4 regions of the Virgibacillus byunsanensis genome follow, and region 1 is predicted to be linked to each of the others. Evidence: riboswitches for the same ligand, from Rfam matches in the RefSeq annotation. Region 1 holds a riboswitch; each other region holds the start of a gene.
The links. A riboswitch is a leader RNA that binds a small molecule or an ion and turns the genes downstream of it on or off. The one in region 1 is predicted to bind cyclic di-GMP.

Region 2: it holds a riboswitch for cyclic di-GMP, as region 1 does, so the genes downstream of both, ACFQ3N_RS16655 (YolD-like family protein) here and ACFQ3N_RS02770 (DUF192 domain-containing protein) in region 1, are expected to answer to the same signal.
Region 3: it holds a riboswitch for cyclic di-GMP, as region 1 does, so the genes downstream of both, ACFQ3N_RS06820 (prepilin-type N-terminal cleavage/methylation domain-containing protein) here and ACFQ3N_RS02770 (DUF192 domain-containing protein) in region 1, are expected to answer to the same signal.
Region 4: it holds a riboswitch for cyclic di-GMP, as region 1 does, so the genes downstream of both, ACFQ3N_RS20170 (EAL domain-containing protein) here and ACFQ3N_RS02770 (DUF192 domain-containing protein) in region 1, are expected to answer to the same signal.

What each region holds. Positions count from the first base shown of each region.
Region 1 covers NZ_JBHTKJ010000007.1:226,452-232,146, forward strand. Annotated here, with positions in the region: gene ACFQ3N_RS02760 (DUF6612 family protein) at 1-819, opposite strand, end outside; gene ACFQ3N_RS02765 (O-antigen ligase family protein) at 1,043-2,326, shown strand; cyclic di-GMP riboswitch class I at 2,571-2,654, shown strand; gene ACFQ3N_RS02770 (DUF192 domain-containing protein) at 2,886-3,230, shown strand; gene ACFQ3N_RS02775 (Flp family type IVb pilin) at 3,259-3,438, shown strand; gene ACFQ3N_RS02780 (A24 family peptidase) at 3,528-4,043, shown strand; gene ACFQ3N_RS02785 (TadE/TadG family type IV pilus assembly protein) at 4,040-4,411, shown strand; gene ACFQ3N_RS02790 (pilus assembly protein TadG-related protein) at 4,422-5,333, shown strand; gene cpaB (Flp pilus assembly protein CpaB) at 5,343-5,695, shown strand, end outside.
Region 2 covers NZ_JBHTKJ010000053.1:48,155-53,849, forward strand. Annotated here, with positions in the region: gene ACFQ3N_RS16635 (DmpA family aminopeptidase) at 1-512, shown strand, start outside; gene ACFQ3N_RS16640 (RluA family pseudouridine synthase) at 554-1,462, opposite strand; gene ACFQ3N_RS16645 (excisionase family DNA-binding protein) at 1,541-1,771, opposite strand; gene ACFQ3N_RS16650 (acetamidase/formamidase family protein) at 1,902-2,837, shown strand; gene ACFQ3N_RS16655 (YolD-like family protein) at 2,993-3,301, opposite strand; cyclic di-GMP riboswitch class I at 3,487-3,571, opposite strand; gene ACFQ3N_RS16660 (amino acid ABC transporter ATP-binding protein) at 4,049-4,771, opposite strand; gene ACFQ3N_RS16665 (amino acid ABC transporter permease) at 4,772-5,437, opposite strand; gene ACFQ3N_RS16670 (transporter substrate-binding domain-containing protein) at 5,515-5,695, opposite strand, start outside.
Region 3 covers NZ_JBHTKJ010000013.1:34,754-40,448, reverse strand. Annotated here, with positions in the region: gene ACFQ3N_RS06835 (GspE/PulE family protein) at 1-335, shown strand, start outside; gene ACFQ3N_RS06830 (type IV pilus twitching motility protein PilT) at 348-1,385, shown strand; gene ACFQ3N_RS06825 (type II secretion system F family protein) at 1,392-2,588, shown strand; cyclic di-GMP riboswitch class II at 2,643-2,726, shown strand; gene ACFQ3N_RS06820 (prepilin-type N-terminal cleavage/methylation domain-containing protein) at 2,764-3,114, shown strand; gene ACFQ3N_RS06815 (prepilin peptidase) at 3,217-3,969, shown strand; gene pilM (type IV pilus biogenesis protein PilM) at 3,982-4,887, shown strand; gene ACFQ3N_RS06805 (PilN domain-containing protein) at 4,904-5,446, shown strand; gene ACFQ3N_RS06800 (hypothetical protein) at 5,439-5,695, shown strand, end outside.
Region 4 covers NZ_JBHTKJ010000076.1:27,212-32,906, forward strand. Annotated here, with positions in the region: gene ACFQ3N_RS20155 (alkaline phosphatase family protein) at 1-205, shown strand, start outside; gene sda (sporulation histidine kinase inhibitor Sda) at 378-671, opposite strand; gene ACFQ3N_RS20165 (PilZ domain-containing protein) at 848-1,384, opposite strand; gene ACFQ3N_RS20170 (EAL domain-containing protein) at 1,387-2,115, opposite strand; cyclic di-GMP riboswitch class I at 2,181-2,263, opposite strand; gene ACFQ3N_RS20175 (helix-turn-helix transcriptional regulator) at 2,296-2,427, opposite strand; gene ACFQ3N_RS20180 (hypothetical protein) at 2,463-2,654, opposite strand; gene ACFQ3N_RS20185 (IS3 family transposase) at 3,119-3,325, opposite strand; gene ACFQ3N_RS20190 (SulP family inorganic anion transporter) at 4,088-5,695, opposite strand, start outside.

The sequences.
Region 1 (5,695 bases):
TTGTTCAATTGATCCTAATTCACCTGTCGTGTTTGCTTCGTATTCATACGTGTATTGTGTCATAAAAAACGTTTCTTTATTGATTTTAATTTCGTAGGTACCACTACTAATTTCCATATTATCATAGTGTTCTTCAAATAAGTCGCTTATCGCACCAAAACTTGAATTCATGATAACAGATTTATAATTTTCACTATCATCAGCAAAGGATATTAAATAATGATCCCCATTATCACTAACTTCAAACGAGTTGCTATGCTCTACGTATTGTTCTATTTGGTCATCTTCAAGCATTTTGTAGTCTTCATATAAATTTCCATATCCAAAATCAGTTGGCATGGAATACCAATTTTCTTCTGAGTTTATATATAACATTCCATCTTTCATGAACATCTCTACACTTCCTTCTTCTGTTTCGCTTGAGACAGAAGTCATATCTGCGTGCATGACAGCCGGATCAGAAAGGATTATTTCCATAGTGAAGTTTGTTTCACTCTTTTCTCTAGTTCCATTAAATGTACTATCATCAATAAAATCACTGACCCCTTTAAAGCTGGTTACTCCTGCCATTGCCTCAGCAGATTTTTGAAGAATACTCGCAACATCCTCTGTAACAACAGGATCACCACTAGCTTCTGTGTCCTCATTTTCTTCTTCATTCGCCTCTTCAGCAGCTTCTTCGTCATTTTGTTCCTGTGTTTGGTCGTTTGATTGAATTTCATCTGAACTAACATCGTTCTCGGTTTCGTCATTACCTGCGCTACAAGCAACTAACAAGAATAAACACGTCGTTATTAATAAAATTATGATCCTTTTCAATAGTGACACCCTCTTTTAGTAGTTTCTTCATATTAAAAAGGTACCACACACTAAGGTGATTTGTGATGTATCCTTAAGTATAACTTTTTGAAATGGAGGGTATCTTCCAAAATTAACGTTTTTTTCTGATTCGCATTGTTCTATATATCGAATTTATGTATAATTCACTTTAACATATACTGAGATTTAATAGTTTACGAGAATAAGGAGCGTTAATATAATCATGCAAAGGCCAATTAAACAAAAATATTATGTACTTATTTTAATTTTTATGACGGCATATCCTTTTCTAGTTTTACCTTTTTGGAATATTTATTATGTTACTTTAATTAAGTTAGTTTATCTAAGCTTATTTGTAATTATTATGTGGTACTTTTTTATTTATCAATGTTTTAGGGAAAAACGACTCCTGGGTGTTCTTCAGACAAAGGGAGAGAAGTTAGCCGTACTATTTTTTCTCCTTATTTGTATATCCACTCTGTTTTCACAGGATCCAATGGTTTCCTTTCTCGGGGGTTTACATAAAGTTCAAGGATTAATTGCTTGGTTTAGCTATATTTCTCTTTTTCTTTTTACATATATATTAATCCCTATTAACAAGCAGGTAAATATTATTCGGTTGGTGGTCTTTGCATCCTTTTTTGTTGGGGTGTATGGAATTGTACAGCATTTTCATCTTGATAGTTTAACAGGTAAGCCAGTAGATAGGAGCTTTGTTAAAAGCTGGGCGGTCTTTGATAACGCCAATTACTTTGGAACGTACCTTGTAATAGTGATCATTCTTGCAATGACTTTGTATCTTTCGGTAGAAAGTCGCAGGGGGTACTTCATTTACTGGATAATCGTATCTACTCTTTTTATATCCTTATTATATACAACGACAAGAGGTGCTTGGATTGGTGCCTTTAGTGGTGTTTTCATTCTTACTGTTTTACTAGTTTGGAAGAGACGGGATATATGGAAGAGATGGGCTATATTGCTTTTTAGCTTATTGTTCTTACTCGTCATCGTTAATGTTAGTGAAGACAATTACATATTTAATAGAATTTTTAGTATTGGTGAGGATGCTAACGCACTTGTTTCAGAGGATGATGGTGATGCTGGAGCAGGCCGTTGGACCCTCTGGAAGACATCTTTTCCTTTAATAAAGGATTACTATTTAATAGGATCAGGACCAAGTACATTTTCTATTGTCTACCCAACGGTGGCTGGAGAGAATAAATTACACGATAATTCCCATAATGAATATCTTGAAACAGCCATAACCTTAGGGGTTCCAGCATTATTGGTATACTTAGCTTTAATGTTTATTATTTTAAAAAGTAGTCTTTCAACTGCCAAACGACTTAACGGCAACGAAGCTATCTTTGCATACGGTTTGATAGCAGCAATAATTGGTTATCTAGTACAAACATTTTTCAATGTTAGTGTTGTCACGGTCGCCCCATTTTTTTGGATGGTATTGGGGATGAGTTATGCTTTTTCGATGAGTAAGAGAGACACCTAGAAAAACTATACAAATTACCTAGTCTGTTTTTGGGTAAATAGATCTATTTTTTTGATAGTATTTAGGGCTTCTTCATTACTTTTAGTTTAAGCTTGATTTAATACTGCAAGAATCCAGTGTTTATGCCATGCTTTACCGATATAAGAACTTATTTGTCAAAATCAGTACTTCTGTAGGATGTATATATTCACATAATGATTTATGATGCATATAAGAGATGAGTCGGAAAATAAATATTTCTGAATCTCGATAAAGGCAAACCCGGTGCAAGCCGGCGACGCAAAACTATAGGGGCTGTGAATATACACGCAGCTAGCCAGTTACCGAAAGATCAGGGAAAGTGTAATTTGATAATTGAATTAGTTTGGCAGGATTTTACATAAATGACTGCATAAACTTGTTAATTGTCGAAGTCACTTGGAAACCCCGCTTTCGGTAGAGGCGGGGTTATTTTTAGTAGATAATAAAGTATAAACTTTTTTATCTACAGTGCAACTTAGGCTTTCGCCATTAAGGCTGGCGATAAGCCAAGTTTTCTAATATACATGGAGGTGAATCTTTGAAGCTAGTAAACCTGAGTAATGATAAAGTGATCGCCGAAACAGTTAATCAAGCGTACAGTTTCGTTAAGAGGTTAAAAGGCTTGATGTTTACGGATAAACTTGAATCAGGTACTGGTGTACACATTAGACCCTGTCAATCCGTACACACGTTCTTCATGAATTACTCCATCGATATTATATACCTAAACAAAGCAAACATAGTAGTTGCAATTGATGAAGCATTACCTCCGGGAAAAGTTGGAGGACGTTACGCTGACGCTGTTTCTGTTATTGAATTACCAACAGGAACCACTGGTAGAACGGAAACAAAAGTCGGAGATGAACTTATTTTTATATCATAAAAAAACTTTAATAAAGGGAGAGATTATGTTGATTAACAAATTAAAAGGCTTGTTTTTAGAAGAAGAAGGACAAGGTATGACTGAGTATGCGATCGTGTTGGGAGTAATTGCTGTTGGAGCTATTGGTGTACTTGTTGCTTTTGGAGACCAACTATCAGTAATTATTGGTGACGTAACTTCTAAAATTACAGGTGGATTTGGTTCATAAAGATCTAAGGATTATATTTTAACAAAAACAGCTTTACACATGTAAAGCTGTTTTTGTAAACCAATAACATTAGAAAGGGGAGCATTGACTTGTTAAATGGATTATTACTAATAGTTTTAGTAATCAGCGTCATAACAGACCTGAAATCACGAAAAATTTATAATAAAGTCATTTTTCCAGCATTGCTTCTTGCCTTTCTATTAAATGGAATCCTTTATGGGTGGTCAGGTCTTTTGGAAAGTTTCTTAGGTTTTCTAACTGGGCTTGGCATTCTATTGATTCCTTATCTGATGGGCGGCATGGGAGCAGGTGATGTCAAACTGTTAGCTTTAGTTGGAGCAGTTAAAGGAGCATCATTTGTATTTATTTCAGCTATATATATGGGTTTGATTGGCGGAGTAATTGGATTAATCGTTTTACTATTTAAAAAAGGTGTATTCAATCGCTTTAAAGCTATCTTCAAATCACTATGCGGCATCAGATACGGTATCAAACCTTCTCTTAAGCCTAACAAAGATGGGCTTCAAGCAACCTTTCCTTATGGAGTTGCGATTGCGGGTGGGGCCATAATGACATTTATGCTTAATGGAGTTGGATCACTATGATTCGTGAGGAAAAAGGGCAATCAATTGTCGAGTTTACGTTAGTTATACCGATCCTTTTACTATTATTAGTCGGTATATTCGATGTGGGTAAGTTGACTTTTGAATATTCTTCGCTTCACTTTTCTGGACAGGAATCAGTAAGAGTAGCAGGTCTAGGGGGGACTTTTGATGAAATTGAAACAAAAGCTCGCAATAGCTTTAATGCCGGCGATGGTACAAAGCTGACTGTCGAACCTCTTCCTCCACCAGATGAGCGTGTGTCTGGGGAATATATAACCATAACGTTAACATACCCCTATCAACCTCTAACACCACTTTTTACAGATCCAATTGAACTTAGTGTTGATTCAACTATTCGTGTAGAGTGAGGGGATTCGCATGAAAAAGTTAAAAGAAATTTTTTTAAAACAAAGTGGCAGTGTACTTGTCCTTGTGGCATTTGCATTTACGGGTCTAATGGGAATGACAGGTCTTGCTATTGATGGTGGCACCATTTATATGAATAAAGCAGAGTTGCAAAAGATAGCAAATGCAGCCGTCTTATCTGGGGCACAGGAGTTAACTTCTGAGGATGAACAAGATGTTAGAGACATCGTGGATGATATTACCATACAACACAATGAGCAAGACACACTTGGTCCAGTAGATATTACAATGAAAGATAGTGTAAAAGTTAACTTGAATAAAACAGTTCCTCTTTCATTTCTAAAGCTATTTGGTATTGATACATTAGATGTACGTGTTGATGCAACAGCTGGTCTTGGTGTCATGGGACGTGCTGTAGGTGCCGTCCCGTTAGGTGTTGAAGAAGATTATAATTTTGAATACGGTGAGACACATTTCTTAAAAGTTGGTTCAGGAGACTCTGACTATGGTGAGTTTGGTATTTTGGGATTAGATGGCCCAGGAGCGAAAACATATGAAGAGACATTTCGAAATGGATTCGATGAAGAATTGGCAATTGGTGACATTGTTAATACAGAATCAGGGAATATTTCAGGTAAAACTAGTGAGGTAGTAGAAGAAAAAATAAATCAATGTGATGACATGAATGATCGAAATTGTGCTAGAATTTTATTAGTTCCAGTATATAAACCATATAATGATGATGGCGGTAAGGTTAAGCAAGTTGAAATTACTGGCTTTGCTTATTTTTATCTTTTGGATCCGACTACTATTGAAGCGGACGATGATACGGTTCCAGGTATTTTTATCGAAAGAACAGGTACAGGCTTTACGGAAACGGGCGCAGTGAATCGTGGAGCTTATAGCATCAAATTAACGGAGTAGGTGACAGACATGCGTTCAAGAATAATATTCCTTTTAGCTTTAATCATGGGAATCATAACAACAATTCTATTTTTTAATTATACCAAACAGTATGAAACAGAAGAGGTTGTCCAACAGCAAGAGACCGTTCAAGTTGTCCAAACGAAAGAAAAGATAGCGGAAAACCAGGTTATTACCGCTGAAGTACTTAAAGTGGTTAATGTGATTAAGGAAAATATTCACCCACAATCGGTTTCGGAAATTTCTGAAGTTGAAGGTAAAATTTCAACTGCAGTAATGGAACAAGGTGAAATTGTCGTAGCACATCGAGTGAAAGATCAGCAAGATGAGAATTTGTTGCTGTCACTTAAAATACAGGATGG
Region 2 (5,695 bases), on a different contig from region 1:
CTGGTAAAGGAATGGTTTGCTTTGGATATAAAGGTGGGATCGGTACTGCATCACGAACCGTTACTGTTGATCAACGTAAATTCACAATTGGCTGTCTTGTATTAACTAACTATGGAAAACGAGAAGAGGCATTATTCCGGGACTGGGGTGAAATTAAACTAGACACACCAGATGGATCTATCATGATGATCATTGGTACGGACGCTCCATTATATGACCGTCAATTAAAGCGCCTTAGTAAACGTTGTACCGCCGGCCTTGCACGTACCGGAAGCAATATATCCAATGGTAGTGGAGACATAGCAATTTCCTTCTCTACAGCAAATACATATAATCATGATGCGGATTTACCTATAGAATCTATGACGTTTATCCGAGATGACCATCCCATTATGAATCAATTATTCCAGGCTGTTATCGAATCCACTGAAGAAGCAATTATCAGTTCACTTGAAAATGCAAAAACAACGGAAGGAAGGAAAGGAAGAGTTATAAAGAAAGCTCCATTATAAGAAAAGGATTAGCGGCTTACCTGAGCTGCTAATCCTTTTCATTATTTCGATTTTGTTAGAAAAGACTTTGGTACATCTGCAACGAATCGCAATAATTGTCCTGTTGTAGGGTGGCTAAATGATAATACTTTCGCATGCAGTCCAAGTCTACCAATTTCATTCGTTTTCGAACCATATTTTTTATCCCCAACGACAGGATTACCTAAGTCCTGCATATGAACACGGATTTGGTTTTTCCGTCCCGTTTCTAATTGAACCTCTACCAAAGAAAAATCCTTATTGGATTGCAGCAATTTATAATGTGTGATTGCATGCTGTCCATCATATTTGTTAGGGCTTGAATACACTAAATGCGTAGTACTCTCTTTTAACCACGATGAAATATAACCTTTTTGTTTCTTTACTTCCCCTTCAACGAGTGCAACATACGTGCGTTCTTTTACATTTTCCTTCCAAGCGTCTTGTAATTTGCGCTTTACTTGTTCACTTTTAGCAAACATCATAACCCCGGATGTATCTTTATCTAGTCGATGAACGACAAAAACTCTGTTTTGTGGGTTTTCTAGACGAACATGCTCCATTAATTGATGAAGTGCTGTTCGATGTTTTTCTTTCTCTGTTGCAATGGAAAGTAACCCAGCTTCTTTCTTGATCACGATAATATCATCATCTTCATAAAGGATGGACATCCCGATTAAGGCACTTTCTTTTACTGCTTCCTTATTTTTTAAAATGGTCACTGTCTGTCCTGGTTCTAGGACATAATTGTGCTGTGTTTCAATATGGTCATCAATGGTAACCTGTCCACGTGTAAGAATGGATTTAACTGAATTCCGACTACGATTTGACATCGACTTTAATAAAAAAGGAAGTAATTCTGATTGTTCTTCCACTGTATATATAAGAGAGTTAGCTATTTTCTTGTTTGTTGTTCGATGTTTTTTAGGCATTTATTAAAACTCCTCTATTTAAAAAAATACTGCGTATACTTGTACTTAACATAAAGTTTATTTAATCTACATGCAAATCTAATCCTCATCCTTTACGTCAATATCTTCTGGAATAGGCTCATTGAGATAATCCTGAATCATTTTACGGTATTTCTCAACTTGCTCAAGATGTGTAGTAAACTGTTCCTTATTAACAAGGTACTGTTCACCATCGTAAATAGCACGAATGCGATTATTTACAATAAGTGCTTTAATTTTTGATTCTTCTGTAGATAAAAATTCCGCTGTTTCCTGTATACTTAGGTACATAATACAGTTCCTTTCGTGTTTATCATTACTATTATTTTATCATCAACGAATAAACTATACTAACAACAATGATCATCTCATGATAAAATTACTGTATTACAGATTAAACTTACAAGGAGTGGCACAATCATTGATACATAATTTGAAATTAGACAAACAAAACTTCCACGGATCTTTCAGCAAAGACTATCAATCTATCTTGACAATTGATTCAGGTGATTCTGTTCGATTAACAACACTGGATATTCAGTGGGGTTACTCTCCATCAAAGGGAAAAGAGCGAACGTTTTTTACCTCTAGGGAAAATGAAGAAAAACCTGGTCACCCCATAATTGGACCAATTGCAATACGGGGTGCAAAACCTGGTATGGTGCTAGAAGTTAAGTTGAATGACATTGTTCCTGGATGGTATGGACAAAACTGGTCTGGAGGATTCAAAAGCTGGCAAAATGAAAAGCTAGGCTTAACAGATACAGAGAAAATTCAACTTGACTGGGAGCTAAGTCCAACTACTATGGTAGGAAGTAGCCATATTGGTGAAAGGCAATTCCAGGTTGGCCTGCAACCATTTATGGGTTTAATGGGTGTAGCACCAGCAGAACCTGGCATCCACACAACAGCCCCGCCTCGCAATTGTGGTGGAAATATTGATTGTAAAGAGCTAGTACGAGGGAGCAGTCTATTTTTGCCGATCTCAGTTGATGAGGCATTATTTTCCGTTGGGGATGGACATGCTGCCCAAGGTGATGGTGAGGTCTCAGGAACTGCTATCGAATGTCCAATGGACTTGGTGGATATTACGTTAAACCTTAGAGATGATGTGAAATTAAATACACCAAGGGCAATGACACCTAGTGGATGGATAACATTTGGATTCCATGAAGATTTAAATGAAGCAACTGCTGTAGCGCTTGATGAAATGATCCTACTGATCCAACAATTCCACAACATAACTAAAAAAGAAGCAACCGCTTTAGCCAGTGCTACTGTTGATCTGCACATTACACAGGTTGTAAACGGTGTGAAAGGTGTACATGCGATCCTTCCACATGGTGCAATACGGTAAATAACAGAAACAGCTCTGGGAAACTGGAGCCGTTTTTGCTCCTTTATACACAGAACAAAGGCGCTGGAGCTGGACACGGCTTACACAGTCAATAATTATCTACAGGCTCCTCTAAAAAAGATTCGCATTGGATCGAATCTTGAAGCTCCCACATATTACGCAAATTTATATGTCTTTATGCCCACAACATCATCCATGTTAATATCAATTGTATTCTCACTTTCTATCTGAATAATCTGAAGTGTATTATCTACATGGGCTATCTTCCCAATGGCTATTTTAGGATTATGATATGCGTAGTATTTTACTTCTATTAATAAGTTTTCTCGAATAGCACGGACTAATGCACTGTTAATATTAAGTAATTGACCTTCATCTCTTACAAGATTTTTCTTATCAGAATTTCGTTGATAGGGTAAAAATAATACACTGTATCGCCTACTGTCCCCATGATAATTAAACATTTCTTCATTCCTCTTTTATTTAAATTAGTTGTTCTTAAGCCTCTCGCATCTATCTACATTTCATATAAACACCCTTCTTCATCATGTACGGAATTATACATAAAAATAGCCCACCAAAAATGGTGGACTTAATTTGTTAAATTATGTAGAAACATAATAAACTATTAATGTTTTATCCAACCTTTTTCGGCGACCCGGCGATCATAGTTCAAAAACTTTAGACCCGTGGCTTTGCGACCTTACTTTTCAATAAGTTTGCCATTTTCGTAGGTATTTATGATTATTGTAGGTAAATATAACTATACAACCTAACTTATATTATCAGTTTATAAAGCATTATTCAACACATACATTTACCGGCGTTAATCAACCTCTACATTACAATTAAATTCATAACCGTCATCTAAAAATATTTTCGAACTAAGGTTAGATAATGCAATTATTAATGAATATTAAGTACTCTCTAAAGGAATATGCAGCTTTGTGTAAACGACATTAACATCAGCTATAATGTTATATATTATTCTGAAAAACCCTAACTCCCTTAAAAGCTAATTTATTTATAATGTTACAAAATTTATCATTACAGTGTCACTTATACATGGAAGTTATCAATGGGGATTAAAGATAAAATGACTCCAGAACAATTCTGGAGTCATTTATCAGTTTCATCATAAAGACCTTATTATTATACTTTCCAATTTATGATTTTTAGTTCAAGTATAGTATTTGCCTTTGTGTTTAAATTTATAAGATTTTACTTAAGAATGATTGGGTCCTAGGATTTTGAGGGTTGTCAAAAATTTGTTGCGGATCCCCTTCTTCCATAATAATTCCTTCATCCATGAATAATACACGGTCTCCCACTTCCTTAGCAAAGCCCATTTCATGAGTAACTACAACCATAGTCATACCTTCTTCAGCTAAATCTTTCATTACTTCAAGAACATCTCCAACAAGTTCTGGGTCAAGAGCAGAAGTAGGCTCATCAAACAGCATAACTTTAGGATTCATAGCGAGTGATCTAGCAATAGCCACACGTTGTTTCTGCCCACCCGAAAGACTATCAGGATAATCATCTGCTTTATCAGACAATCCTACTTTATCGAGAAGTGGCAGGGCAACGTCTTTAGCTTCTTGTTCAGAAAGATTCTTCACCTTAGTTGGACCGAGCGTGATATTTTCTAAAACCGTTTTATGTGGAAATAGATTAAAATGTTGAAATACCATTCCTACTTGAGAACGTACTTCATTAATATTGACATTGGGATCCGTTAACATTTCACCGTCAATCGTAATTTCCCCTGCAGTTATATCCTCAAGAAGGTTGATGCACCTAAGGAAAGTACTTTTCCCAGAGCCCGAGGGCCCTATCACACACACCACTTCACTCTCATCTACTTTAGCGTCAATTCCTTTTAATACCTCTAAATCACCGAACGATTTGTGTAATTCTTTTACTGTAATCATTTAGACATCCAGCTTCCTTTCTAGTCTGTTTAAATAGAGTGCTGTTGGCACCGTGATACATAAGTAAAGTAAACAAACCATGACGAGTGTTTCAAATATTTCAAATGTAGTATTGTAATATTCTTTTGCCATAAACACGACATCGTGTACTACGATAACAGAAAATACGGATGTATCCTTTAAACTAATAATAAATTGGTTTCCAAGAGGGGGGATCATTCGCTTAAAAGCTTGAGGCCAAATAATATAACGCATTGTTTGATTTTCAGTTAACCCCATTGACCGTCCTGCTTCATGCTGCCCTTTATCAATAGAATATACGGCACCGCGGACAATTTCAGCAATATATGCACCGGCGTTAACTGCAATTGCAATAACACCTGCAGTAAAGGAAGTTATATTTAAGCCAATTAAATCTTCGGAAACACCATAATAAAGAAATAGTGCTTGTGCCAGTATCGGTGTCCCTCGAACAACCTCGACATAAACCGACCAAAACCCTCGAATAAATTTGTTTTTAGAGAGTTTCCCCAAACCAGCTAAGGATCCAATAATCATCCCAAAGAACAGACCAATAACTGTAATCATTACGGTAATTTTCAGGCCATCTATTAAAAATGGCAAACTTTGAACATATGCTGAATCCATAAACGTTGTATAGATCATTCTTCTAGATCTCTCCTTAATAAAACAGCGTAACAAGCAATGACTTGTTACGCTTGATTTTTAGTCTATTTAGTTGATTATTCTGTTTCAGGTGGTGCTGTACCGAACCACTTTTCATAGATCTCTGCATAAGTTCCATTTTCTTTTATCGCTGCTAACCCTTCATTAACTGGATCAACAAGGTCAGATCCCTCTGGTAATGCAATTCCATATGGTTGACCTTCTAGTACGTTACCTACTGTTTTTAATTCATCTGGA
Region 3 (5,695 bases), on a different contig from region 1:
GTAAAATCTGTCGTGATTGTCGAACAGAACGAGAGCCGACAGAAATGGAAAAGGAAATTTTCTCGAGCCATAATATCGAAATGGATACGGTTTATTATGCAAAAGGCTGTAACAGCTGTCACCAACGAGGATATCGAGGTAGACTTGCAGTACATGAAGTATTAGTTATTGACGATAAAATAAAAAGTATGTTGCTTAATAAAAAGTCGTTAGCAGAAATTCAAGGCTATGCAAAAGAACAAGGGATGGAATTTTTAATGCAAGATGGACTTGAAAAAGTAAAAGAAGGACTAACGACGATGGAAGAAATGATGCAAGTTTCTATTAGTTTATAAGGGGAGATACACATGAAAGAACAATTTGATAAATGGTTGACAGAGGCATACCATATGAAAGCATCAGACGTTCATTTAACCATTGGTAAACCCCCTATTTTCCGTGTGAATGGCAAATTACTGGACCAAGTTGAAGAAAAATTGGAGCCTCTTCACACAAAGCAAATTGTTAAAGCAATCATTCCTGAAAATTTATGGACAAAGTTGACGGAAAAACGTGAACTGGATTTTTCATACGGAATAAGAGGGTTATCAAGATTTCGGATCAATACCTTCTATCAACGTGGTGAATTATCGCTTGCAATCAGGATTATACCAACGAGAGTCCCTTCCGTTGAAGAGCTGGATTTACCACAAATTGTGAAACAAATGGTTCATGAGCCACAGGGGTTAGTACTTGTTACAGGGCCTACTGGAAGTGGTAAAAGCACAACACTTGCTTCGATGATAAATTATATGAATAAAACGATGAACAAACATATTATTACCCTTGAAGACCCCATTGAATATATGCATAAACATGATCAATCCATTATTGATCAACGGGAAATTGGGTTTGATACAAATAGTTTTGCAGGGGGACTAAGAGCAAGTTTACGACAAGATCCGGATGTTATTCTAGTAGGAGAGATGCGGGACTTAGAAACAATTTCCACAGCAATTACAGCTGCTGAAACTGGTCATTTGGTTTTAGGAACATTACATACAACGGACGCAGTTTCTACCATCGAACGTATTATTGATGTATTTCCTCCAGGTCAACAAACACAGATACGGATTCAACTATCAACCATTTTAAAGGCTGTTATTTCTCAGCGACTACTTATAACGAAAGATAATATGGGTCGCAATGTAGCAACTGAAATATTGATCAATACACCAGCAGTTAAAAATCTAATTCGAAACGAAAAGCTGCATCAAGTTCAGAATGTATTACAAACATCTAAAGAACAAGGTATGCACACTCTAGAAATGGATCTTAAACGTTTACTCCAGGATGATAAAATTTCGCTGGACACTGCTGCTCCTTTTATGCGGGAAAGGAGTTAATCATGAATGAATTACCAATATACTGGTAAAAAAACCTCAGGACAAAAAATAACAGGAAAAGTAGAAGCGGATTCCAAAAAGGATGCACTTGTAGAGCTTGAAAATAGTGGTTTAATAGTTTTTGAGATTGCAGAGGCGAAAACATGGAATAGAGATATTGTACTGAACAAAAAGGTTAATAATAAAGAGTTTGTCATCTTTCTTAGACAATATTCCACTTTAATTCATGCAGGGATTTCGATTTCGGAAGCTACAAAAACCATGTTTAGGCAAACTGAAAGTAAAGTTTTAAAACTTGCACTTATCGACATGGATAAACAATTAGATCAAGGTCAATCACTTTCAAAGGCTGTAGAACGTCATCCAAAAGTGTTCCCGTCACTACTTGTCAATATGATTAACGCAGGAGAAGCTAGTGGTAAATTGGATGACATTCTTAATCAAATGGCAGATTACTATGAAAAGGAATATCGCAATAAACAAAAGGTCGTGTCGGCGTTAATTTATCCAGGTGTAGTAGGAGTTATAACGCTGGTACTTAGTATATTTTTATTAGTTTTTATTGTGCCACAATTTGTCAGTATGTTTCATTCACTTGGTGAGGAGGTCCCTCCGTATACACGATTTATTTTAAATTTAAGTGATTGGCTTCGTTCGTTTTGGTGGGTATTCGTTATATTAATGGCATTGGGGATTGTTATTTACAAGTATGTGATACAATTTGACAGTCTCATTTATCGAATAGATAGAATTAAAATGAAGTTTCCTTTCCTAGGAGCTCTGGTTCATAAAGGTGCAATGGTTCGAATGACACAAACGTTAAGTACATTGGTTAATAGTGCTGTACCTATTTTACAATCGGTAGAAATCACCGAAAAAGTTGTTGGTAATAGGGTGATTCAAGATGTTCTTGAGCAGGCAAGGAAGTCATTGGAGGTAGGCGAGTCGATTACGATACCCATGAAAGATCATTGGGCGTTCCCTGCTTTAGTTACACAGATGATTAAAATCGGTGAAAAAACCGGGACATTAGATCAAATGCTTTCAAAAGCCGCTGAATTCTACGAAGAAGAATTAGATCAGTTGTCTACGAGAATTAAAACATTGATTGAGCCTTTGATGATAATCATATTAACTGTAATAGTTGGAGGTATTATCACAGCAGTGGTTATACCGATGTTTTCGTTGTTTGAAACTTTTTGAATGGTATAGAAATTCATAGATATTTGTCAAGTAATGTATTATAATGGAAATAGAACTTTAGTAGGATACTTTGATAGACTATCTTCATTTGGGCACTTGGTTAGTCAGGAGTACGTAGTACAACCGACCAGCTATGGTATGAAATTTTTATGCTTTAAAAAGGTGGGAATAATTTATGCTAACACGCATGAAAAAGATATTGAAAAGGGAAAAAGGATTCACTTTAGTAGAGTTATTGGCAGTTATCGCTATTTTAGCAATTATTACGGCAATCGCAGTACCGACTATTGGGAATGTTATTGGAGATTCTGAGGAAAAGGCACATGAGGCTAATGTTAAATTAATAGAAAATGCTGCTAGATTAGCATATATTGGTGGTTTAGATGAAGTTCAAGACGGTAATGTTACAATTAACGAACTTGTTGAGAATGATTATTTAGATGATGTACCTCAAGATGTTGGTGACCACGAATATAATGAAGATCATGTGATTAATAATGTTTCAGAATCTGGTGCTACATTTTGATGTTAAAATTGGTTTTATCTGAAAAAGTAGTACGGTGAATAATGACGCCCATGCAATTTTGTTGCAGGGCGTTTTATCTTATAGGGACAGGAGCTTTATTACATGGATACAGTAATAATCTTATTTTTCTTCCTACTTGGCCTAATCTTCGGCTCATTCTTCAATGTAGTCGGCTTACGCTTACCACAAAATCAACCCTTCGCGAACGATCGATCAATTTGCCCACACTGTAACCATACACTCTCATGGTATGAACTCATTCCGGTTTTATCCTACATATTTCAGGGTGGGAAGTGTCGCCATTGTAAAGGGGAAATATCGTTTATTTATCCTGTGATGGAGCTAACGACTGGATTATTATTTGCATATAGTTATGTTACGATTGGCTTAAAGATAGAATTAATTGTAGCATTACTATTAATTTCAATGCTTGTTATAATAATCGTTTCTGATATGACATACATGCTCATACCAAATAAGGTATTACTGTTCTTCTTACCTCTATTTATCATCATGCGCTTTATACAACCACTTGATCCATGGTGGACTTCCATTGCAGGGGCGCTAGTAGGCATTGCCACTATTGCAATTGTAATTATGATAAGCCGTGGGGGTATGGGAGCCGGAGATATGAAGTTGTTTGGTGTTCTAGGGATTGTGTTAGGGATCGATAAAGTATTACTAGCCTTTTTCCTCTCTTGTGTGATCGGAGCTCTAGTAGGCATGATATTGCTGGTATTTAAACTAATTAATCGTAAGCAGCCAATTCCTTTTGGTCCATATATTGTTATAGCAACATGGATTACATATTTTTATGGTGAATCCATCATTAATTGGTATTTTAATTTAGTATAAGCAGGTGGCAACATGGGATATTTGAATAATGGCAGAGTAAATATAGTAATAACAAATCGTCTTTTGCGTTTCACCTACCATAAAAATCCTTCAGCAGAGGGATTGGTTACACATGGTGAGGTAGAGCTTCCAGAAGGCACTATTAAGGATGGAACAATTGTTAATAAATCAGCACTATTAGAAGTCATCCATCAACTAGTTCGTAAACATAAATGGAAGCGGAAAAAACTTATATTTGCTGTTCCAGATGATACGGTTGTTATTCGACAGTTGCAAATTCCTATTTCTCTAACGAAAGAAGAATCAATTTCTTATGTAAACACACAAATAGGGAATAGTTTCTATTTGCCATTTGCAAATCCAGCACTGGACATTGAATTTTTGGGTGAAGACGAGCAAAACAGGAACATCCTTTTATTTGCTTACCCAAAGGAAAAAATCATAGCATATGAAACCGTTTTTGAGGAAGCCGGACTAAAACCAATTGCTGCCGATCTTACTACGTTGTCCGTTTATCGGTATTATTATTTGCAGCAAATGGAGGAAAAAGCTCATGTACTTCTTATTCATTGGAATCAGGATGCACTAATACTGACTGCGTTTCAGCATCATAAAGCAGTTTTTACTAGATATATGACAATAGAAGCTAATACAGAGGGAAATGAAGAAATAGCAAAAGAAATCATTAATGAATTTGTAATTGAGATTAACCGGATTATCGACTTTTATCATTTTTCCATTACAAAAGGTGAGGCAAGTATTAATAGGTTGCTTTTAACAGGTGATTTCTCTTTTTTAAATTCTGTTAAAGAAACACTTTCTGAATCAGTGACGATACCAATACAAAGCTTTGAAAAAGAAGAATTACAGTCAGCATATATCGATGTCCTTGGTTTGGCATTAAAACGAGATGTTTAAAAAGGGGTAACACAATATGAATACAGAAATCAATCTTCTGGAAAAACAACCAAATAAATATATAGCCCCAGTAGTTTTTGGTATTTTGTTTATTCTATTGATGGTAGGTATTTTTGCGTTCTTACTTATTCAAAAAAATAATTACGAAAGTCAAATTGAGAACCAGGAAAGCAAGATTGCTCAAATCAATACGTTATTAATGGAGCATCAAGAAGATACCTCCAGCGAACGAAATCTTAAACAACTAGAACAAGCCATTACTTCTTTACAAGCCGAAAAGCTACCCATTGTTGAACTATATAAACGTGTTATTGGGTTATTAACGTCTCCTCAACAATTAATTGATTACGATTTCACAGAAGAAAATGAACTCATTATGAATGCTAGCTTTGATAACCTCAATGATGTTGCAGATTTTGTAACGAGGTTACTAGAACAACCATTCATAGACGACACAGAATTAACGAGCATCAGAAACGTAGAATCAGCTTATCAAGCAACGTTAACTATTAGCTTGAATAATAAAATATTGGTAGAGGAGCTTGGTGAAAATGAATAAACAATGGACGAAAAAATATACATTTATCACAGTAGCGATAGTTGTAGCAGCTCTTTTAATCTACGGTATTACTTATTTTTCTATTATTAAGCCGATACAAAAAGAAGCAAGAACCTTAGAGCAAGAAGCAAAGATGTATGAAACACAATATGAAAGAATAACAAATGAAGATGATCGTTCATTAAATGAGGAATCTCCTGATGCAATTATGAAAATTCCAAATCTGTCATCTCCAGATAACGTGTTAAA
Region 4 (5,695 bases), on a different contig from region 1:
TAAAGGACGTTATCTGATAATCGATGCAAAGCCCGGGTATGAATTCGTTGGTGAACATTCCCCTACCCACCTTGGCGGAGCCGGACATGGTTCATTACATGCAAAAGATTCCCTTACCCCCATGATTATCGCTGGAACCGACACACAGCCAAAATTTAAACGTATTGTGGACTTTAAGGAATGGTTATTGGAAATAACGAGGTAATAAACGTAACCTCTTTGAGGCACTTAATTAAACTAATGAACTTTAATAAATAACATACCTTACACAAGTTATGTTACATCCTCTAAAATTACTTATTTAATTTAAAGCCCATAACTACAGCCTCTTCCATAAAATTTAGCAATTTGAAGAAAATAGCTATTTCCTTCAAAATCTATTTTAATTTATAGAAGTTAATTCCTCTTCTATTTAATTCCTCTTTGAGTAATGTTAGAAAATTATTATCAAGTTTCATTTCTCTTGCTTGATAATAGGCATCGATCAGGGCATTTTTGCTTAAATGTTTCATTTCGTATTCCTCATTTTCTAATGGCTCTACTTTAACAATTCCATTAGTAAGACTGTGTTGAAGAAAATGCCTTTGATTATAAATCATATCTATCAAGTTCAAACCTAAAGATACAATGGCATTCAGAGTCTCATAAGCACGTCTTTTAATATTTTTCAAAATAATATTTCCTTTGACCGGAGTTGAGAAAGGTATTTATTGCATAATTATCTACTCTAATAAGAATTTCACTTAGGTAAAAAACCAGTATTATCGATACCTATTTAATAGTGTCATGAATAAAAAGCTAAAGTATTTTTTGCACAGGAAACTATCCTTTTATATTAAGATCATCATCAAGAAATTTTCTTCTTTCTTCTTTCTGCTTCTATTTGATTTAGCTTTACGATCAACTGTTGCTGATCTTTCATTCCAGTCTCAATAAATTGAATACCATAGGAATTCATTTTATTTTTGACATGTTCTTCTTTTCGCACAATATACCCCTTAAAGGAAAATAACTCCTCTTTCAATTCAAACTTTACTCTGATTTTTATTTTATATTTTACTGGGAAGTTATATTTACTATCAAATTTCAATCCTGTTGAGCTTACATTTTCTAGAATAGCGGTTATTTTACTGTTTTCGAGATTTTTCATTTTATCATTTTCTATTTCTATAAAAGTAACTTCACAAGGTAAATGAGAAATTTCTACTCTAAAATTTCTCCGAGGATCAGTGTTCTGTTTAGTGGGTTGTTTTCTTGAGTCATTAATTTCTTTATTCAATGATTCAATTTTTGCTCGTTGGTTGATTATAACCTTGTATCCATAAATAAAAAATACTACCAATAATACGTTCACAATTAATCCATAAATAGATAAGATAATCATTATTATCTCCCCCATCCTACAGGTGATTTCTCAGGTTCACCAAGCATATAGCCTTGGGCGAACTTTATTCCTAACAGTTTGGCGGTTGCTAGTTCAGTAGGTGTTTCAATCCCCTCTAAAATAAGTTTAATATTAAATTTTTTACAGTACTTAACTATATTCTTTACTAGCTCTTTCTTTTCCTCACATCTATCTATTTCTTTCGAGAAATATCTATCCAATTTTACAATGTTTGGTTTTAACTCAATTAACTTCTTGAAGTCATCTGGTCCTTTTCCAAAGTCATCTATCGCAAATTGAACCCCTTTTTCTTTTAAAAGACTAGTAACATTTTTTAATGTTTCTATGTCTTCCACCATTTCCGTCTCACTTATTTCTAAGACAATTGAATTAAATAGCTTTTTAAAGTGGACATCTTCAATAAATGTTATAAACTTAGGATTTACCAATGTAGAAGGGAAGATATTGGCGTATAATTTAACACCATTTTGAAATGACCGTATTTGAAAGTAATTTGTTACAGCTTTTTTTAATGAATACATATCTAATTCAAAAAGTTTTTTTATCTTATTTGCATCCTCAAAGGCATTCAATGGATTCTCATAACTTGCAGATCTAAATAGTACTTCGAAGCCACATATTCTCCAGTTAATTAAGTTATAGATTGGTTGGTAATGGTGATGAATTATTATATTATTAATTTTTTCTAAGGTTAAACTTTGATTAGCCATTAACTTCCCTCCTTTAATTACAAAAAGCAGACTCCAGAAAAGAGACTGCTTTTTGTCTCAAATTCTTCGGTAACTCGGCTGCCATAGATTCTTCATTAGGCCCGTAGTTTTGCGTCCTTATTTTTCAATAAGTTTGCTATTATCGGAAAGTGAATTATGAAATTATACTAAATATAAGGGTTATCTATACTTCAGAATAAGATCAACCTTATTTTTAACTTCCAATTTACTGTATATTTTTTTCATGTGTGCTTTGACAGTATGTATCGATATATGTATTTCTTTAGAAATCTGATCTGTGTCCGCACCAATTTTTAATAATTCTAAAACTTGCCTTTCTCGGCTAGTTAACTGTTTTTTTTTAAATCAAGTTCGCTTTCCGTATGTTTGGAGTGCGCTAAGAAGGTGTTTTTAATATTTTCTAACCTATTTATTTTCTCTTCACTAATGTCTTCACTAGATTCAGTAGTTATATCTATAGCGTGTATAAGATCCATTACTTCCTGATTTGAAAACTGATACGATGTGACAAATTTCATCATATTTCCTCCTGTTTAGCCAAAATTCCTTTAAACCCACGATACTACACCCCCATAAAAAAATATATTACTCAAAATAAGTATTTTTTTACCCTTTTAAGTTAATCAAAAGCTCTTTTGGTATTTAATTTCTTACTTGTATGTCATTAGTTGCTTCCTCAATGTGTACCCTGTGGGCATCCTTTTTATCACTTTCCATAAGTACAATGATTTCACTTGTATATTATCGAATTCTTTACCATGATCGGTATGAAACATTTGCATCGTATAGGGATTGAAATTGATATTCGCTATCGCCTGATCTACAAGCTCTGCCGTTTTATTGGTTCTAGCACTATGACCGATAATTTACGATTAAATAGATCAATAAACAGACGTAATGCCACTTTCCGTCTACACGTGCATACGTTAGATCGCTGACAACAACAGCTAATTCCTGATCTTGATTAAATTCACGCTGGAGTTCATTTTGATAGGTGCTTCATTCCAGCTTTCCTTATGTACCTTAAATTGAGCCACAGTATAGTTCGAAGCAAATCCTGTTTGCTCCATGATAGGCTGATTTTTCGACGAGAAACCGTATATTCCTGTTTCTCTAACTCAATCTTAATCTTGCGTGTTCCATAGTTATTTTTGCTTTCTTTAAATATCGTTTCAATTACTGCTTCCAACTCTTGCTCCCGACTGTTTGTGAATCTCTTACCATTACATTACTTGGTAATAGCACGTACTTTGTGGGACTTCCGGGACTTCGCACATTGCTGATACTGGATAGTTGTGAGCATTATATCTGTTAGTGTAGTGAAGCACTATTTAAATTAACCGTTACTCCCTTTACTGAATGAAAAATATAAATTGATAAATAATATCCTTCTTAATCTTTAATGTAACTACCAAAAGACTCCTAGAAAAAGCAACCGATATTTCCCTTTGTAATGTGACATATTTAATATCAACAAGTGACATTTGTGACTTATTTATTTTGAGCATGTCTTTTAAATTGCAATAGACTTAAACGACCACCTGCTAAAGCAGGTGGTCGTTTAAGTAATTCCAATTGGGCTCGAACCAACGACCTCATGTTATATTAAAATCAATTTAGGAAATTAAAATGAAGCTAGGAAAAATATGTTAGCAAATTGGTTAGCAAGTGGAGTATTTAGCCCAGACTGCGCCCTCTTGTTTCGTGAAATTTTTTTAGTCCTTCCTTCTCACTATCCGTAATGTAAATAACTAGTTTATGAGTATTATTGAGAAGATTAATATTGCCAAACAGTTGAATTTCATCAACTTTTCTTTAACATTTACCGCTTCTAATAATAGTTCACTTTCAAATTTTTGGTGAATTCCTTCATAAACTCTTTAAATGTAGATGATGAATGAATTTTAAATTCCATCTCGATATCCTCTATAGTGCTTTTTCAAATACCCGTTTATGGCTTTTGAGCAGTAGAGAGAAAAGCTCCCCCACTAATCTCCTTTTGTCCAACAAGATGTCCTTCTCTTTTCTCAGTTCCTTGAGAAAGCTGCTGACATTCATGAAAAGCAAAGTGCTTGCAACCCAAACATGAATTTTTCTCAATTACCAACATGGCATCATTAATAGCTTCCCCTGTATGATGATAAAAGTTTTTCTCTCCAATTTCCTCATACAGTCCAGATTTTTTTAAGGTATCTTCTAATTCATAAGTGACGCCTGAAAGAAGAAGAATGCCACCACTTCTCTTAAAATGTTGGATGATATTTCTTAAATGTGCCTCTCCCGTTGTATCCATCAAAGGCACCCTTCCCATTCGTAGGATTAAGACTTTCGGTTTGTAATGAATCGTCTCCATAATCTGTTGTTCAAACATTTGAGCAGCACCAAAGAATAGCGGACCTTCAATGGTAAAAATACTAATTTGTGGGCAATCATGGGCATCATTAACCACATGAGATTGAACGCTTCTTTTTTCTTGAGTATGGTCTGGAAGTACTTTAGAAACAACCAATATGTTACTCATTCGCTTAGCAAATAAAATAATGGCTAAAACAAGCCCCACCTGTACAGCTGTGGTAATACTGGTAAAAACCGTAAATAAACATGTCACCACTAAAACAAGAGAATCTCCTGTCTTCATTTTTAACACATGAGCAAATTGTTTACGTTCACTCATGTTCCAAGCCACTACCATTAATATTGGTGCCATACTTGCTAATGGAATATGAGAGGCATAGGGAGCTAAAAGTAGTAGAGTGAACAGAACAAAAACCCCGTGAATGACTCCAGACATTGAGGAGACAGCGCCAGATTTAATATTTGTGGCTGTTCGTGCAATCGCTCCTGTAGCTGGGATACCCCCAAATAATGGTGTCACCACATTTGCAATCCCTTGTCCAATTAGCTCTCGATTACTATTATGCTTAGTGTTTGTCATGCCGTCTGCTACCACAGCTGATAACAGAGATTCAATTCCTCCTAATACAGCAATCGCAAAAGCTGGTGCCAGTAGCTGTTGTATTCTTTCCCATGTTATCTCCGGCATCATAAATTGTGGAAGGCTACTGGGAATAGCCCCAAAAACGGTGCCTATGGTAGGGATACTTCCTGAAAATAAGACGGCAGCCACAGCCGTAGACACGACTATTCCAACAAGTGGCCCAGGTACTTTTGGAAGCAACCGTGGAGTCAATAAAATGGAAAAAAGACAAATAAAAGCAGTGATGACACTATAGAGACTAATAGTGTCTATATGTAGGATGATCTCTTTCATGTTTGCTATAAAAGCCTCGTGTTTTTCCATACCCGATAAACCCAAAAAATTACCCAATTGTCCTGTAAAAATAATGACTGCTATACCAGAAGTGAAACCTATCATCACAGGACGTGGAATATACTTAATCAATGAACCCAGTTTAAAAATACCCATGAAACAAAGTATAATTCCGGCTAGTAAACCAGCAAGTAGTAAATCTGTATATCCATAGGTAATCACAATACCTAAAAGAATCGGTATAAAAGCGCCAGTCGGCCCTCCGATTTGAAACTTTGACCCGCCAAA